DNA from 3 places in the Serratia sp. OS31 genome. Region 1 is predicted to be linked to each of the others. Evidence: predicted binding sites of a transcription regulator. Region 1 holds the regulator's gene; each other region holds the start of a gene.
The links. Region 1 encodes sigma-54, which starts transcription at its own class of promoters, with help from an activator protein. Its sites were predicted from a motif close to GTTGGCACANNTTTCGCTNT; they were not measured.
Positions count from the first base shown of each region.

Region 1 (5,018 bases):
CCATCGATATCAAAGCGGACAAAGTCGTGGTCACCCGCCCGGGCGGCGATCAGAACAAAACTTATATTGAAGCCTTTGGCAACCCGGTCACCTTCTATCAGATGCAAGACAGCGGCAAGCCGGTGAAAGGCCATGCTCAGAAGGTGCGTTACGATGTGGCGTCTCAGTTGGTGACCCTGACCGGGAACGCCTATCTGGAACAGCTCGACAGCAACGTCAAGGGCGATCGCATCACCTACCTGGTGCAACAGCAGCAAATGCAGGCGTTTAGCGATAAAGGCAAACGCGTGACTACGGTTCTGGTACCGTCGCAGTTGCAAGACAAAAACGGGCAAAACAAGAGTAACTAATCACTTATGGCTACACTCATCGCAGAAAACCTGGCGAAAGCCTACAAGGGCCGCAAAGTCGTTGAAGACGTCAGCCTGAAAGTGAAATCCGGCGAAATCGTCGGCCTGCTGGGGCCAAACGGCGCCGGCAAGACCACCACTTTCTACATGGTGGTCGGTATCGTTCAGCGTGACGCCGGGCGTATCGTGATTGACGAAGAAGACATCAGCCTGCTGCCGCTGCACGCCCGTGCGCGTCGTGGCATCGGCTATCTGCCGCAGGAAGCCTCGATCTTCCGCCGTCTGAGCGTTTACGACAACCTGATGGCAGTGCTGGAGATCCGTGACGATCTCAGCAGCGAACAGCGGGCGGACCGTGCGGTAGAGCTGATGGAAGAGTTCCATATCTCCCACCTGCGCGACAACCTGGGCCAGGCGCTGTCCGGTGGCGAACGTCGCCGCGTGGAGATCGCCCGTGCGCTGGCGGCTAACCCGAAATTCATCCTGCTGGATGAACCCTTCGCCGGGGTTGACCCGATTTCCGTTATCGACATTAAAAAAATTATCGAGCACTTGCGTGACAGCGGCCTGGGCGTGCTGATCACCGACCACAACGTGCGCGAAACGCTGGACGTGTGTGAACGCGCCTATATCGTCAGCCAGGGCAAACTGATTGCTCACGGCACGCCTGATGCTATTCTGGCCGATGAGCAGGTAAAACGCGTTTATCTGGGCGAAGAATTCCGCCTCTGAGTGCCGGCGCGTCCTGATGGACGACTGTTAACGGAAGTAGACTGAAGAATATGAAGCAAGGTTTGCAACTCAGGTTTAGCCAACAACTGGCCATGACCCCCCAGCTCCAGCAGGCCATACGCCTGCTGCAGTTGTCCACGCTTGAGCTCCAGCAGGAGATACAGCTGGCGTTAGAGAGCAATCCACTGCTTGAACAAACCGATTTGCACGAAGAAATCGACGCTAAAGAGACCACCGAAACCGAAGGTTTGGACACCCGGGAGGCGCTGGAGCAAAAGGACATGCCCGAAGAGCTGCCGCTGGACGCCACCTGGGACGAGATCTATACCGCCGGCACTCCGTCAGGGACCCGCACCGATTACAGTGACGATGAACTGCCGGTGTATCAGGGCGAAACCACCCAAACCCTGCAGGATTACCTGATGTGGCAGGTGGATCTGACGCCGTTTTCCGATACCGATGCCGCCATCGCCACCTCAATCGTCGACGCCGTCGATGACACCGGCTATCTCACCGTGCCGCTGGAAGACATTCTGGAGAGCATCGGTGACGAGAATGTGACAATGGACGAAGTCGAAGCGGTATTGAAGCGCGTGCAGCGGTTTGATCCGGTTGGCGTCGCGGCGCGCGACCTGCGCGATTGTCTGCTGGTCCAGCTTTCCCAGTATGCCAAAGACACCCCTTACCTCGCAGAAGCACGCCTGATCATCAGCGAACATCTGGACCTGTTGGCGAACCACGACTTTCGCAGCCTGATGCGAACAACGCGCTCAAAAGAAGATACACTGAAAGAAGCGATGCTGCTGATCCAGTCACTCGATCCGCGTCCAGGCCAGTCGATCAACACCGGCGAATCTGAGTACGTGATCCCGGACGTGCTGGTACGCAAAGTGCAGGATGTGTGGACGGTCGAGCTCAACAGCGACAGCATCCCAAGGCTGAAGATAAACCAGCAGTATGCCGCACTGGGCAACACTGCGCGTAACGACAGCGACGGTCAGTACATCCGCAGCAATCTGCAGGAAGCGAAATGGCTGATCAAGAGCCTGGAAAGCCGCAACGACACCCTGCTGAAAGTTTCGCGCTGCATCGTCGAGCAGCAGCAGGCGTTCTTTGAGCAAGGCGCGGAATTTATGAAGCCCATGGTGCTGGCGGATATCGCTCAGGCCGTGGAGATGCATGAATCGACAATTTCACGCGTGACCACGCAGAAGTTTTTGCACAGTCCGCGCGGCATTTTCGAATTGAAGTATTTCTTCTCAAGCCACGTGAATACCGACAGCGGAGGCGAAGCTTCCTCTACGGCGATCCGCGCGGTGGTGAAGAAATTGATTGCGGCGGAAAACCCCGCCAAACCGCTCAGCGACAGCAAGCTGGCCACCCTGCTCTCCGATCAGGGGATCATCGTGGCACGGCGTACCGTCGCCAAGTACCGAGAGTCTTTGTCCATCCCGCCGTCCAACCAGCGTAAACAGTTGGTTTGACCTCTATTGAGAAGGAAGACACTATGCAGCTCAACATTACCGGACACCACATCGAAATCACCGAACCCTTGCGTGAGTTCGTGAACACCAAGTTCGCCAAACTCGAACAGTATTTTGACCGCATAAATCAGGTGTATGTCGTGCTTAGTGTGGAAAAAGTGCAGCAGATTGCGGAAGCGACGGTGCACGTGAATGGAGGCGAGTTGCACGCCACCTCGGAAGACGAGAACATGTATGCGGCAATTGATACCCTGATCGACAAACTGGCGCGTCAATTGAACAAACATAAAGACAAACTGAAACAACACTGACATTCTGGGCCGTTTCCGTCAGCGGGTACGGCTCAAACGTAGCCTCGGCCATCGGCGCGTTACCTGTTTGGGTACGCGCCGATAAGCCATCAGGGTTAAACAAGGCGAAAAATCACCTCACAAGCCTGCTTGCTGGTGTGGTTTTAAGTGAAGATGAGATGAACAACGAAACAATGCAGTTAAGCTCGGTATTAAATATCGAGTGCACCAGAAGCTCTGTACATTGCACCAGCAAGAAGCGGGCTTTGGAAATTATTAGCGAACTGGCCGCCAAACAGCTCAACCTGTCACCCCAGGTGGTGTTTGACGCGGTTCTCACCCGCGAGCGCATGGGCAGCACCGGTATCGGCAACGGTATCGCCATTCCCCATGGCAAACTGGAAGAGGACACACTGCGGGCCGTTGGCGTGTTTATTCGTCTCGACCAACCTATCGCCTTCGACGCCATTGATAACCAGCCGGTCGATCTGCTGTTCGCCCTGCTGGTGCCGGCCGACCAATGTAAAACCCATTTGCATACCCTGTCTCTGGTCGCCAAGCGTCTGGCCGACAAAACAGTATGCCGTCGCCTGCGCGCGGCGCAAAGTGACGAAGAGCTTTACCAAATCATCACCGAGTAACGCCCGGCTGGCGTGACTTCCAGCCCGGATAACGATACTGTTTAGCCATGATGGATTCCGGTTCAGGCCGGAATAATAAAGTTTCTAACGGTGGCGATAGACGCCGCCGAGATGCCAGGGGGAGTTGCCACATGGTGCTGATGATTGTCAGCGGCCGTTCCGGTTCAGGGAAATCCGTCGCCTTGCGGGCGCTGGAAGACATGGGTTTTTACTGCGTTGATAACCTGCCCGTGGTACTGCTGCCGCAGCTTGCCAATACGCTGGCGGAACGCAACAGCTCCGCGGCGGTAAGCATCGACGTGCGTAACATGCCGGAATCGCCGGAAGTGTTTGAATATGCGATGACCCAACTGCCGGACAGCTTTTCGCCGCAGTTGCTGTTCCTCGACGCTGACCGTAACACACTGATCCGCCGTTACAGTGATACTCGCCGCTTACACCCGCTGTCCAGCAAGAACCTGTCGCTGGAAAGCGCCATCGACGAAGAAAGCGATCTGCTTGAGCCGCTGCGTTCACGGGCCGATCTGATCATCGACACCTCGGAAATGTCGGTGCATGAACTGGCCGAAATGCTGCGTACCCGTTTACTGGGCAAACGCGAGCGCGAACTGACCATGGTGTTTGAATCCTTCGGCTTTAAACACGGCATCCCGATCGACGCCGATTACGTGTTCGACGTGCGTTTCCTGCCGAACCCACACTGGGACCCTAAACTTCGCCCGATGACCGGCCTGGATAAACCCGTCGCCTCATTCCTCGATCGCCACACTGAAGTGCACAACTTTATCTACCAGACCCGCAGCTATCTGGAACAGTGGCTGCCGATGCTGGAAACCAACAACCGCAGCTACCTGACGGTGGCCATTGGCTGTACCGGCGGTAAGCACCGTTCAGTCTACGTGGCAGAACAGTTGGCCGACTACTTCCGCTCACGCGGCAAGAACGTGCAATCGCGCCACCGCACGCTGGAAAAACGTAAACAATGACGGTCAAGCAAACGGTTGAAATCAAAAACAAACTGGGCATGCACGCCCGCCCGGCGATGAAGCTGTTCGAGCTGGTGCAGAGTTTTGACGCCGAAGTGATGCTGCGTAACGACAGCGGCACCGAGGCCGAAGCCAGCAGCGTGATTGCGCTGCTGATGCTGGACTCCGCGCAGGGGCGCCATATCGAGGTGGAAGCCACCGGCCCGGATGAGGTAAAAGCGCTGGCCGCAGTGGTTGAGCTGATTAATTCCGGTTTTGACGAAGACTAGTTTCCACGCAGCGAAGAAGCCAGTATCAAGAACGCGCCCATCAAGGCGCGTTCAGACTGTTGACAAACATATAATGTTTGGCGGCAGACGTTAAAGGTTTTGAAAATAAATTAGGAAAATCAATTTATTGATTTTCGGCTGATAACACAAAGGGGGAAAAACCACGCTTTTATCCCCCTTTGTCAATAACCTAAACGCGCCCATCAAGGCGCGTTCAACATTTGTGAGACATCCCCAATTCCCCGTGCATACCAAATAGAAACATC
Region 1 is NZ_JACJFQ010000006.1:125,327-130,344, forward strand. It holds gene lptA (lipopolysaccharide ABC transporter substrate-binding protein LptA) at 1-350, shown strand, start outside; gene lptB (LPS export ABC transporter ATP-binding protein) at 357-1,082, shown strand; gene rpoN (RNA polymerase factor sigma-54) at 1,133-2,566, shown strand; gene hpf (ribosome hibernation promoting factor) at 2,590-2,877, shown strand; gene ptsN (PTS IIA-like nitrogen regulatory protein PtsN) at 3,036-3,497, shown strand; gene rapZ (RNase adapter RapZ) at 3,629-4,483, shown strand; gene npr (PTS phosphocarrier protein NPr) at 4,480-4,752, shown strand.

Region 2 (5,018 bases), on a different contig from region 1:
AGTAGGCCTTCACTTTGCCTTCATGCACCAGGTGCGGGATTTCGGTGATGCGATAGCCGACGTTCGGATCCATTTTTGCGGCGTCAATTCCCCAGGCCGCGGCGAATTTGGCGCGCACGGCCGCATCGGTGACCGCCTGATAGCCAGGGAACTCATTGGGCAGCACGCCCATGTCGCAGGCACCCTGCACATTGTTCTGTCCGCGTACCGGGCCGACACCCACGTTGGCGCGGCCCAAATTGCCGGTAAGCAGCGCCAGGCTTGCGAGGCCTTTGACCACGTCAACCGCCTGGCCGAATTGGGTCACGCCCATGCCCCACATGATGGTGGCTGAAGGGGCGCTGGCATAGGTGCGCATGGCCTGACGGATCTGCTGAGCGATAACGCCGGTCAGGTGTTCCACCGCTTCTGGCGCATAGTCCGCCAGCTGCTGCCGGTAGGCCTCGAAACCCTCGGTGTATTTCGCCACGTAATCGCGGTCATAGAGGTTTTCTTCAATCAGCACGTAGGCGAACGCATTCACCAGCGCCATGTTGCAGCCGTTCTTGATCTGCAAATGCTGGTCGGCAATACGTGCAGTTTCTATCCGGCGTGGATCGCACACGACGATCTGCGCGCCTTTCTCTTTAGCCTTCAGCACCCGGCGAGCCACGATGGGGTGCGAGTCGGCACAGTTGTAACCGATAATCAGCAGGCACTTGGAGTTTTCGATATCGCCAATCGAGTTACTCATGGCACCGTTACCGAGCGTGGCCTGCAAACCCGCGACCGACGGACCGTGGCAGACGCGGGCGCAGCAGTCGACGTTATTGGTGCCGATCACCGCGCGGGCGAACTTCTGCATCACATAGTTGGTTTCATTGCCGGTCCCGCGAGAGGAACCGGTGTGCATGATGGCGCTGGCACCGTGCTGGTCTTTAATCTGCTGTAGCCGCTGCGCGGTATAGCTAATCGCTTCATCCCAACTGACGGCCTCAAACTTGCCGCCTTTCTGCCGCCGGATCAGCGGCTGACTCAGACGCGGGGTCAACAGTTTGGTGTCGTTCAGGAAGTCCCAGCCGTAATAGCCTTTCAGACAGAGTTCACCCTGATTGGTCACGCCGTCAGCCGCCTCGGCGCGAATGATTTTGCCGTTATCGACCACCAGTTTCATTTTGCAGCCTGCACCGCAGTAAGGGCAGACGGTTGTGATTTTTTTCATCGGTTCAGTTCCTAAAACAGTGACGACATAGTGTCGAGCGCGGCGCGGCGGCGCTTCTCGGCGTTCATTTCCTGCAGCATGTTGCGATCGACGCAGTGCAACGCCTTGGTTGGGCAGGTTTCCATGCAGGCCGGGCCGCTGTCGCGACCGATGCACAGGTCACATTTATGGGCTTCGGCTTTCTCGGTGGTGGCGCTCATCATCGCGCCGTTCTGGCGGACCACCGGACGGGTGATCACTTCCATGGCGCCGTAGGGACAGGCCACTACGCAGGTTTTGCAGCCGATGCAGCGTTCCTGCATCACCAGTACCATGCCGTTGGTGCGGCTGATGGCGCCGTTCGGACAGACGTTGGAACAGGGGGCGTCCTCGCATTGGCGGCAAAGCACAGCGGTGCTGACGTTGACGCCTTTAATCACGTGCAGGCGGGGGGCAAAGCTGGTGGCGTTCAACGCCGAAATATCCTGGCTTTCGCTGTGCGCCATCACGCAGGCAATTTCACAGGTACGGCAGCCGATGCATTTTTTGGGATCGGCGATGATAAACCGGTTCATCAATAACTCCTGGGTTACCCTTCATCCGGGTATGGCAAAAGAGAGGTTGTGGCTCTGGTTAGGCATAAAACATGCCAACCTTGAAAATGCTTAAAAAGCAGAGGGTTATATTTTTATGGCGCCGGAGTCGACAGCAGGTCGACATAAATGACGATGCCGCGTCAGACATTCGTCACCTCCAGCTGCGGATAACCGCCATTGTCTGCCCAGTGAAACAGGCGTTGATGGAGCACCGTCACCGCCTGTTTCACCGCCGCGCCAATCGGGTAATAAAACGCCACCACCTCGGGCTGAATGCCGATAAAGGTAATTTCCGGGATGTCTTCTCGCAGTTGGTTGATCAGGAAGTTGAGCGGCAGGTTATGCGTCGTCATGATGAACATGGCGGCAATGTCTTTTTCGTCGATCACCCGGGTTTCTCCCGGCGCGAGCCCCATGTCGGTGGCATCGACGATCACCAGGCGGTCTGGGCGCAGCTCGCGAATATGCCCAATGTCATTTTCCGGTGCCGCGCCGCCGTCAATCACCTGCCAGCCAGCGGGAGGCTGACTGGCGCAGAGTTCAGCCAGCAGTGGCCCGGCACCGTCATCTCCCATCATGCAGTTGCCCACACACAATAAAACGTCAGTCATCATGCCTCCGGACCATCAGGTAAATGGCGGGTTCGTTTTCAATCGATTGCAACAGGGCGATCAGCTTTTGGCTCCAGCTCTGCTGTTCCGCATTCATTCGCGGAGCCGCACGGCTCAACGCCGTAGCCAACAGGTGGGTATGGCTGTTGTCGATACAGATTTCGCCAAACCGATCGACCCCTTCCAGTTTGCGCCGTGCGGTGCTGCCTGCCGGCAACTGCGCTATCCAGGCGTGGAACCCCGCCAGCGGGCAATTGAGTTTGGCTTCCAGACAGTCGATCACCCCCAGATGGTGGCCGATCGCCAGGCTGTAATAGATCACCTCCTGGGCCTTCGGCGGGGCCTTTTTTTCCTGCACAAACTTGCGGCTAAGGGAGTAAAACACCACCTGACCTTGGGAAGCTGTCATAACCGCAGCTCCCCACGCAGCACCCGTTGATAAATGCCCTGCAGGTTGCCGACGATCTCATTCAGGCGCAGGTCATCTTGCTGGTGCAGATAGGCGGCAATACGCTGTTCGACCGGTTCTGGAGCATCTGCTGCCAGCAGTTGCATAAACTGGTCGGCGATTTGGCGACCGTAACGGTAACCGGCCATACGCCGGGCTTCGCGATCCAGCAGCACTCGCAGCGGCTGGGGCAGCTGCGGGTGCAACAGGCGCGTAGCTTCACCGTCGGTTTCGTCATGCTGGTGGCCTTTGATTTTCTGATCCAACAGGCCCAGCGCCATGGCAAAACCGTAAATGGTCGCCGCCGGCGTCGGCGGGCAGCCGGGAATGTAGACATCGACCGGAACTATGCGATCGGTGCCGCCCCACACGCAGTAAAGATCGTGGAAGATACCGCCGCTGTTGCCACAGGCACCGTAGGAGATGCTGATTTTAGGATCGGGTGAGGCCTGCCAGGCGCGGATCGCCGGAATGCGCATGGCGCGGGTCACTGCACCGGTAAACAGCAAAATATCGGCATGTCTGGGGGAAGGTACCACTTTGATCCCGAAACGTTCTGCGTCGAACAGTGGTGAAATGGCAGCGAAAATCTCAATTTCACAGCCATTACAGCCGCCGCAGTCCACCCGATAAACATAGGCCGAGCGGCGGATATCCTGCAGCAGGGTGGTTTTCAGCTTGGCGATGCTGTCGTCGAGGGTGATTGGCACCGGCAGGCCATTTTCATCGCGTGGGCCAATCAATGGTGAATTCATGAGATGACCTCCCGGGTCAAATGGCGGCCGATATCAATACGATCGGCCTGGGTCAGGTTTTGCTGCTGTTTGCAGGCCGGGCAGGTCTCAAACTGCGCACGACGAGTAGCCGCCTCCGAGCTGCTCAACCCGAGCAACGCCATCGCATAATCAATTTCCTTTTGCGCCGCATAGGGTTTGCCGCACTGTCGGCAATGGCAAATGGCGAAATCGGCCTGTTCGTACAAGTCCTCTTTACGCCACACCGCCAGTTCGAACTGCTGCGAAAGCCGAATGGCGGCGGTTGGGCACACCTCCTCGCAGCGGGCGCAAAAGATGCAGCGGCCAAGAAACAGCTGCCAGCGCAAGGTGCCGGTGTTGAGATCGGGAGTCATGCTCAACGCGTTGGACGGACAGGCGTTGGCGCAGGCACCGCAGGCTATGCACTGCTGCGGCGTGTATTCGGGCTTGCCGCGAAAGTTCGGGTCAATGGCCAACGGCCGGGCCGGATAGGCGACGGTGGCCGGGCCGGTCTTCAGCACTTTCTTAATCAGTTTCAGCATGATGGGCTCCGGTTAGAACGGCTTGTTTTTCCGCTCGATGCCATAACGCTCAATCTCTTTGTACGGCACGATGATGGACTGACGCTTGCGTACGTCGACGATGGTCATGCGATCGGTGCAGGAGTAGCAGGGGTCCAGGCTGCCGATGATCAGCGGGGCGTCAGATACCGTATTGCCGCGCAGCATGTAACGCAGAGTGGGCCAATTGGCATAGGTCGCGGCCCGGCAGCGCCAGCGGAACAGTTTCTGGTTGTCGCCGGTCATGCTCCAGTGGATATCATCGCCGCGCGGCGCTTCGGCAAAGCCCAGGGCAAAGCGGTGCGGAATATAGGTGAAGCCGTCCACCGCCAGCGGCCCGCCCGGCAAGCTTTGCAAACCGAACTCGATGATGCCGAGCGAGTTGAACACTTCGTGAATGCGCACCTTAAGGCGGGAATAGACGTCGCAGCCGCTTTCCACGCACAACTCCACCGGCAGTTTGGCGTAGCCGGCAAACGGATGGTCGATACGGGTATCGCGACGGTGGCCGCTGCCGCGGATCATCGGCCCCACGTTGCTGTAATCACGAGCCACCTGGGGGTCAAGGCGCCCAACCCCAACGCTGCGTTGTTCGGTGTTGGGCGTACTGAGCAAGATATCCACCAGATCCACCAGTTCGCTGCGCATTTGCGCGGCCAGCTTCAGGGTTTGCAGCATGTCCTCTTTCAAAATATCGCGGCGGATACCGCCAATCAGGTTCAAACCATAGGTTTTGCGCGCGCCGGTCAGTATTTCAGCCATCTTCATCGACTGTTCACGCACGCGGAAGAACTGCATGAAACCGGAATCGAAGCCGACAAAATGGCAGGCCAGGCCAAGATTCAACAGGTGGCTGTGCAGGCGTTCT
Region 2 is NZ_JACJFQ010000035.1:11,081-16,098, forward strand. It holds gene fdhF (formate dehydrogenase subunit alpha) at 1-1,201, opposite strand, end outside; gene hydN (electron transport protein HydN) at 1,213-1,755, opposite strand; gene hycI (hydrogenase maturation peptidase HycI) at 1,917-2,387, opposite strand; gene H5P17_RS22305 (formate hydrogenlyase maturation HycH family protein) at 2,380-2,796, opposite strand; gene H5P17_RS22310 (NADH-quinone oxidoreductase subunit B family protein) at 2,793-3,590, opposite strand; gene H5P17_RS22315 (formate hydrogenlyase complex iron-sulfur subunit) at 3,587-4,132, opposite strand; gene H5P17_RS22320 (NADH-quinone oxidoreductase subunit C) at 4,145-5,018, opposite strand, start outside.
Region 2: a site for sigma-54 is predicted at 1,815-1,834, ahead of hydN (electron transport protein HydN). Genes of this name have one in related genera too.

Region 3 (5,018 bases), on a different contig from region 1:
AACGGCAAACCTTCTTCGAGAATAAAGCCGCAGGAAAGATAGCGCGGCAGCGCGCCGCTCACCGCCAGATCGTTGGCCGTCCCGCAGATGGCCAGCTTGCCTATGTCACCGCCCGGAAAGAAAATCGGGTCAATCACGTAACTGTCGGTGGTAAACGCCAGCCGATCGCCCTGCTGCGTTAACTCGGCCAGGTCTAATCGGGCCTGATCTTCACGCTGATCCAACTGCGGGTTGGCAAAGGCCGGCAAGAAAAGATCGTCCAGCAATTGCTGCATTGCCGCACCACCGCTGCCATGAGCCATAGTAATCACGTTGTTCATGCCGGCATCTCCTCTGTTTCGCGGCGATATTGGTACCAGGCAGCGCAGGCCCCTTCGGATGAGACCATCAGGGCGCCAAACGCGTTTTGCGGCGTACAACCGCGGCCAAACAGCGGGCAATCACGCGGTTTGCACCGCCCGGTGAGCACGTCTCCGCAACGGGATCGAGGATCGTCAGCCACTTGCCGCCGCTGCGGACGAAAACGACGTTCAGCATCAAAAGCCTGATAGGCTGGCGTAAGGGCAATGCCTGAGTCGGCAATGGTGCCCAGCCCGCGCCATTCGCTGCCGCCACCCAGCACAAAAACCTCGCTCATCGCCTGCTGTGCCAGCCGGTTGCCCTGTTCCGGCACCACCCGCCGGTATTGGTTTTCGGTTTGGCTTTGTCGGCCAAGGAACTGTTCGACCAGCATCAGCACCCCTTGCAAGATATCCAGTGGCTCAAAGCCGGTCACCACCAGGGGTTTGCGGTATTGCCCGCTGATAAAATGATAGGGCTCGGTGCCTATCACCATGCTGACGTGGCCGGGTGCCAGAAAACCGTCGATGTGCACATCCGGCTGTTGCAGCAGGCTGCGCAAGGTGGGGATCAGGCTGATGTGCTGACAAAATACGCTGAAGTTGCCCAGGCCTTCCTGCCGCGCCTGTTGCAGGGTAATCGCCGTGACCGGCATGGTGGTTTCGAACCCCAGGGCAAAGAACACCACCTGCCGCTGCGGGTTATTCCGCGCCAGCATCAGGGCATCCAACGGTGAGTAAACCACTCGCACGTCGGCACCGCGTTCGCGAGCCTGCAGTAAAGATCCCTGCTGGCCTGGCACCCGCAGCGCATCGCCGAAGGTGCAAAAAATCACTTCGGGGTGCCCGGCGATTTCGCAGCAGGCGTCAATGCGTCCCATGGGTAAAACGCAAACCGGGCAGCCGGGGCCATGAATGAATTCGATTTGCGCCGGCAGCAGCTTGTCCAGGCCAAAGCGGAATATCGCATGGGTATGGCCACCGCACACCTCCATGATTTGCAGCGGCCGATCGGCGGTAAACGGCAACTGCGCGGCGCGCTGCCAGATATGTTGCAGCAGGTTCTTCACCCGCTGCGGATCGCGAAATTCATCTACGTAATCCATGGTTATCCTCCCCCGCCAAAAACAACGCCACGTCCTGTTCCACTTCCCCCATCGCCTGCAGTGCCGCCAGCATTTCCTCGGCCTCTTGCTGATCGAGACGGCTCATCGCAAAGCCCACGTGGATCAACACCCAACACCCCAGTATCGCTTCTTTGGGTTCATCCTCCCGGCAAACCAACGCGATATTCACTTCGCGCTGTACGCCGCAGACTTCGGCCCAGGCGTGCTGAGGCTGATGCTGGTCCAGCGCCACGATCTGCCCGGGAATACCTATGCACATAGCTGCCGCTCCAGCCAGGCCATCCACTGGTCCATCCCTTCACCCTGAGTCGCCGAAAGGGTAATTATCTCGATGTCGGGATTAACCTGTCGGGCATTGGCGATACAGGCGTCCAGGTCAAACTTCAAGTACGGCAGCAGATCGACCTTGTTCAGCAGCATCAGACGTGCGGCGGCGAACATATGTGGGTACTTGAGGGGCTTATCTTCCCCTTCGGTGACCGACAGCACCGCCACCTTATGCCGCTCCCCCAGATCGAAGCTGGCTGGGCAAACCAGGTTGCCGACATTTTCGATAAACAACAGGCTGCTGGGTTTGAGCTCCAGGCGTTGGGCGGCTTCATGAACCATTTGCGCGTCCAGATGACAGCCTTTGCCGGTATTGACCTGGATCGCCGGCACGCCGGTGGCGCGGATACGTTCTGCATCGTTGGTGGTTTGCTGGTCTCCTTCCACTACCGCGCACTCACGCGCCCCGCGGAGCCGCAGCAGGGTTTCGGTCAGCAGCGTGGTTTTGCCTGAACCGGGGCTGGATACCAGATTCAACGCCAGGATCCGTTGCTCGGCAAAATACTGGCGATTGCGTTCGGCCAGACGATCGTTTTTATCCAACACCCGGGTTTCTATTTCCAGCATTCGCCGCTGACTGATGCCCGGCGCATGAGTGCCCGCCACTCCCAGTCCATAATGCAGGTCCCCCTGCAGAGACCGCTGCGGGCGAAACGGGACCTTTGCTTGCCCTTCAATCGTCAGTTCCCCATGGGCACAACCGCAAGTGCTGCACATGTTCTTTCTCCTTTCAGTTATTCAATTTCCAGACGTTTTATTTGCAACCCATCATCGGCCTGCACCCGCAGGTTTCTACCGGCGCAGAGCGGGCAGACCAGAACCTGCGGGATCAACAGCTCGACGTCGGCCTGGCAGTCATAACACCAGGACAAGGCTCGTTGTTCGATCAGATGCAACTCGCAGCCTTCGGCCAGGGTGTCGCGACAGACCATGTCAAAACAGAACCGCAGCGATTCCGCCTCCACGCAGGAAAATGCGCCAATTTCGAACCACACCGCGGTAATACGTTTCGCCCGATGTTGACGAGCCTGTTGCTGCATTATTTCCATCGCATGTTGGCACAAGGTTATTTCGTGCATCCGGCCTCCGTCTGGGGTGATAAAACGTTTCGTCACCCTGCACTGCAAATATGGTGCCAAAACCTATTCGGCATATTTGTCGAGTGTCATGACGTCGACAGTAATTAGCTGACAGTCGCACCGCTCACTGTAGAGGTTAATTCCATGACTGATGCTTGAATTAAAAGGAAATAATAAAAATTACCGGAGTCTGGCACGCTTTATGCTTTAAGTCGTTCACCCGAAGCGTTTCGACAATGACCATCCATTTTGAGTGACGACAATGAGTACTATCAGTGAAGTAACCAGCCAGGCCGATTATATCGCCAACAAAAGCAACCGCCTGATGGCGCAGTGGCAAACCTACCACAGCACCTTAATCAAAGCGGTAACCACCACTAAAAAGAAGATTAATCATCAGTTTACTTACGGTCAGGACGACGATCTGCGTTTTGTGCTGTTCAACCACTTCACGGTGAGCATTCAATTAAGTGAGGGGTTTTATAGCCGTGATATCTGCTATCGCATTAATTTGGCATCGCCGCACGAAGCCGAGAATTTCGCCCCCTTCGCCCATGCCTCGCTGGATGAAGACGGCAATATTGACGGCGTAATAAATAATCGCGACATGCCGGCGGTATTTGAACATTATCTGGATAAGATCGCCGTTATTTACCAATGCCTGTTTGACTCTCTGCATGACGGCCATGCCATTCATGACGCACTGAAAAAAATAACCCTGTCCGTCTGACTGTCGGCGTTACTCACCGACAGAAAACTGTCGAAACGTCATTTTTTACTGACGATTTCGTCATAAATGACGAAGCAAGGAGTGTGCATGAACCGCTTTATTATTGCGGACCCCAAATTGTGTATTGGCTGCAATACCTGCATGGCCAGTTGTTCTGCGGAACATCGGCAACAGGGTTTGCAGGCATTACCCCGCTTGCAGGTGATACGTAACGCCCGCGATTCGGCACCGGTGATGTGCCATCAATGTGAGGATGCGCCCTGCGCGCAGGTCTGTCCGGTAAACGCCATTCGCCATCAGGATGATGCCATCGTCCTGAACGAGAGCCTGTGCGTCAGTTGCAAACTCTGCGGCATCGCCTGCCCGTTCGGCGCCATTGGCTTCGGCGGCAGTACTCCGTTGGCGATCCCCACAGACTGCAACACACCGCTGGCCCTGCCTGCCGCCAAAGCGCCGCGGTCGGTCGCCGCCTTCCTGGATTGCGTGCCCGGTGTCCGCGCCGTGGCGGTGAAGTGCGACCTTTGCGCTTTCACCCCCCTGGGCCCCGCCTGTATCCGTACCTGTCCTACCCAGGCCATTCGCTTGGTCAGCGACCACGACGTGCGTAACGCCAGCGAACAGAAAAGGCGCAATGCCATGCAGGCGCTCAGCGCCGAGCTGCCGTTCGCTACCGCCCCAGAATCCCGCAAGGAGCCGAATTGATGTTCTACGCCATTGCGCCCGATCCATTGTCGTTGCTGACTCTGGCATTAGTCGGGTATCTCCTGTTCGCGTTGCTGAGCTGGCTGCTGGCCCCCTGGCCGCGCATCAATGCCTTGCTGGGTGGCGGCAGCTTGCTGTGTGCCATCGCCACATTGCTGGCCGCGGGGCAAATGCTGTTGGCACCGCTGCACAGTGCCCGTTTGCCCTGGTTGAATTATGCGGTGGAAATCAGCGGCATTAACGCGCTGTTATTGCTGGTGATGGCTTTGTGTGGGATCTGTGCCGCGTTGTATCACATCGGAAGCGTCGCGAAGCTGAATGCCAGTGCACGTGGCCGGTTGGGCGGGCTGATCAATCTGATGCTGGCAGCGCTGAGCGCCGCCGCGATCGCCGATAATGCACTGGCCTTGCTGTTGCTGTTAGAACTGGCGGCGCTGTGCGGCTATTTCTTGATTGTCCATGCCCCGAACGCGAAAAGTCTGCGGGCCGGGCACAGCCAGTTTTTGCTGATGCGCCTCGGCACCCTGCTGCTGGTTATCGCTTTCGCTCTGATTTATACCCACAGCCACAGCCTGCAATTCAGCGTGATCCGCGCTACGCCATTGCCGGACGCACTGCGTAACGGCGTATTCCTGCTGGCGTTGGCCGGGTTTGGCATTTTTGCCGGGGTGATGCCGCTGCATGCCTGGGTGCCTCAGTCCCACAGCAGCGCGCC
Region 3 is NZ_JACJFQ010000035.1:19,050-24,067, reverse strand. It holds gene hypE (hydrogenase expression/formation protein HypE) at 1-320, opposite strand, end outside; gene hypD (hydrogenase formation protein HypD) at 317-1,444, opposite strand; gene hypC (HypC/HybG/HupF family hydrogenase formation chaperone) at 1,428-1,724, opposite strand; gene hypB (hydrogenase nickel incorporation protein HypB) at 1,715-2,509, opposite strand; gene hypA (hydrogenase maturation nickel metallochaperone HypA) at 2,527-2,871, opposite strand; gene hycA (formate hydrogenlyase regulator HycA) at 3,134-3,601, shown strand; gene H5P17_RS22335 (4Fe-4S dicluster domain-containing protein) at 3,689-4,303, shown strand; gene H5P17_RS22330 (proton-conducting transporter membrane subunit) at 4,303-5,018, shown strand, end outside.
Region 3: a site for sigma-54 is predicted at 2,913-2,932, ahead of hypA (hydrogenase maturation nickel metallochaperone HypA). Genes of this name have one in related genera too.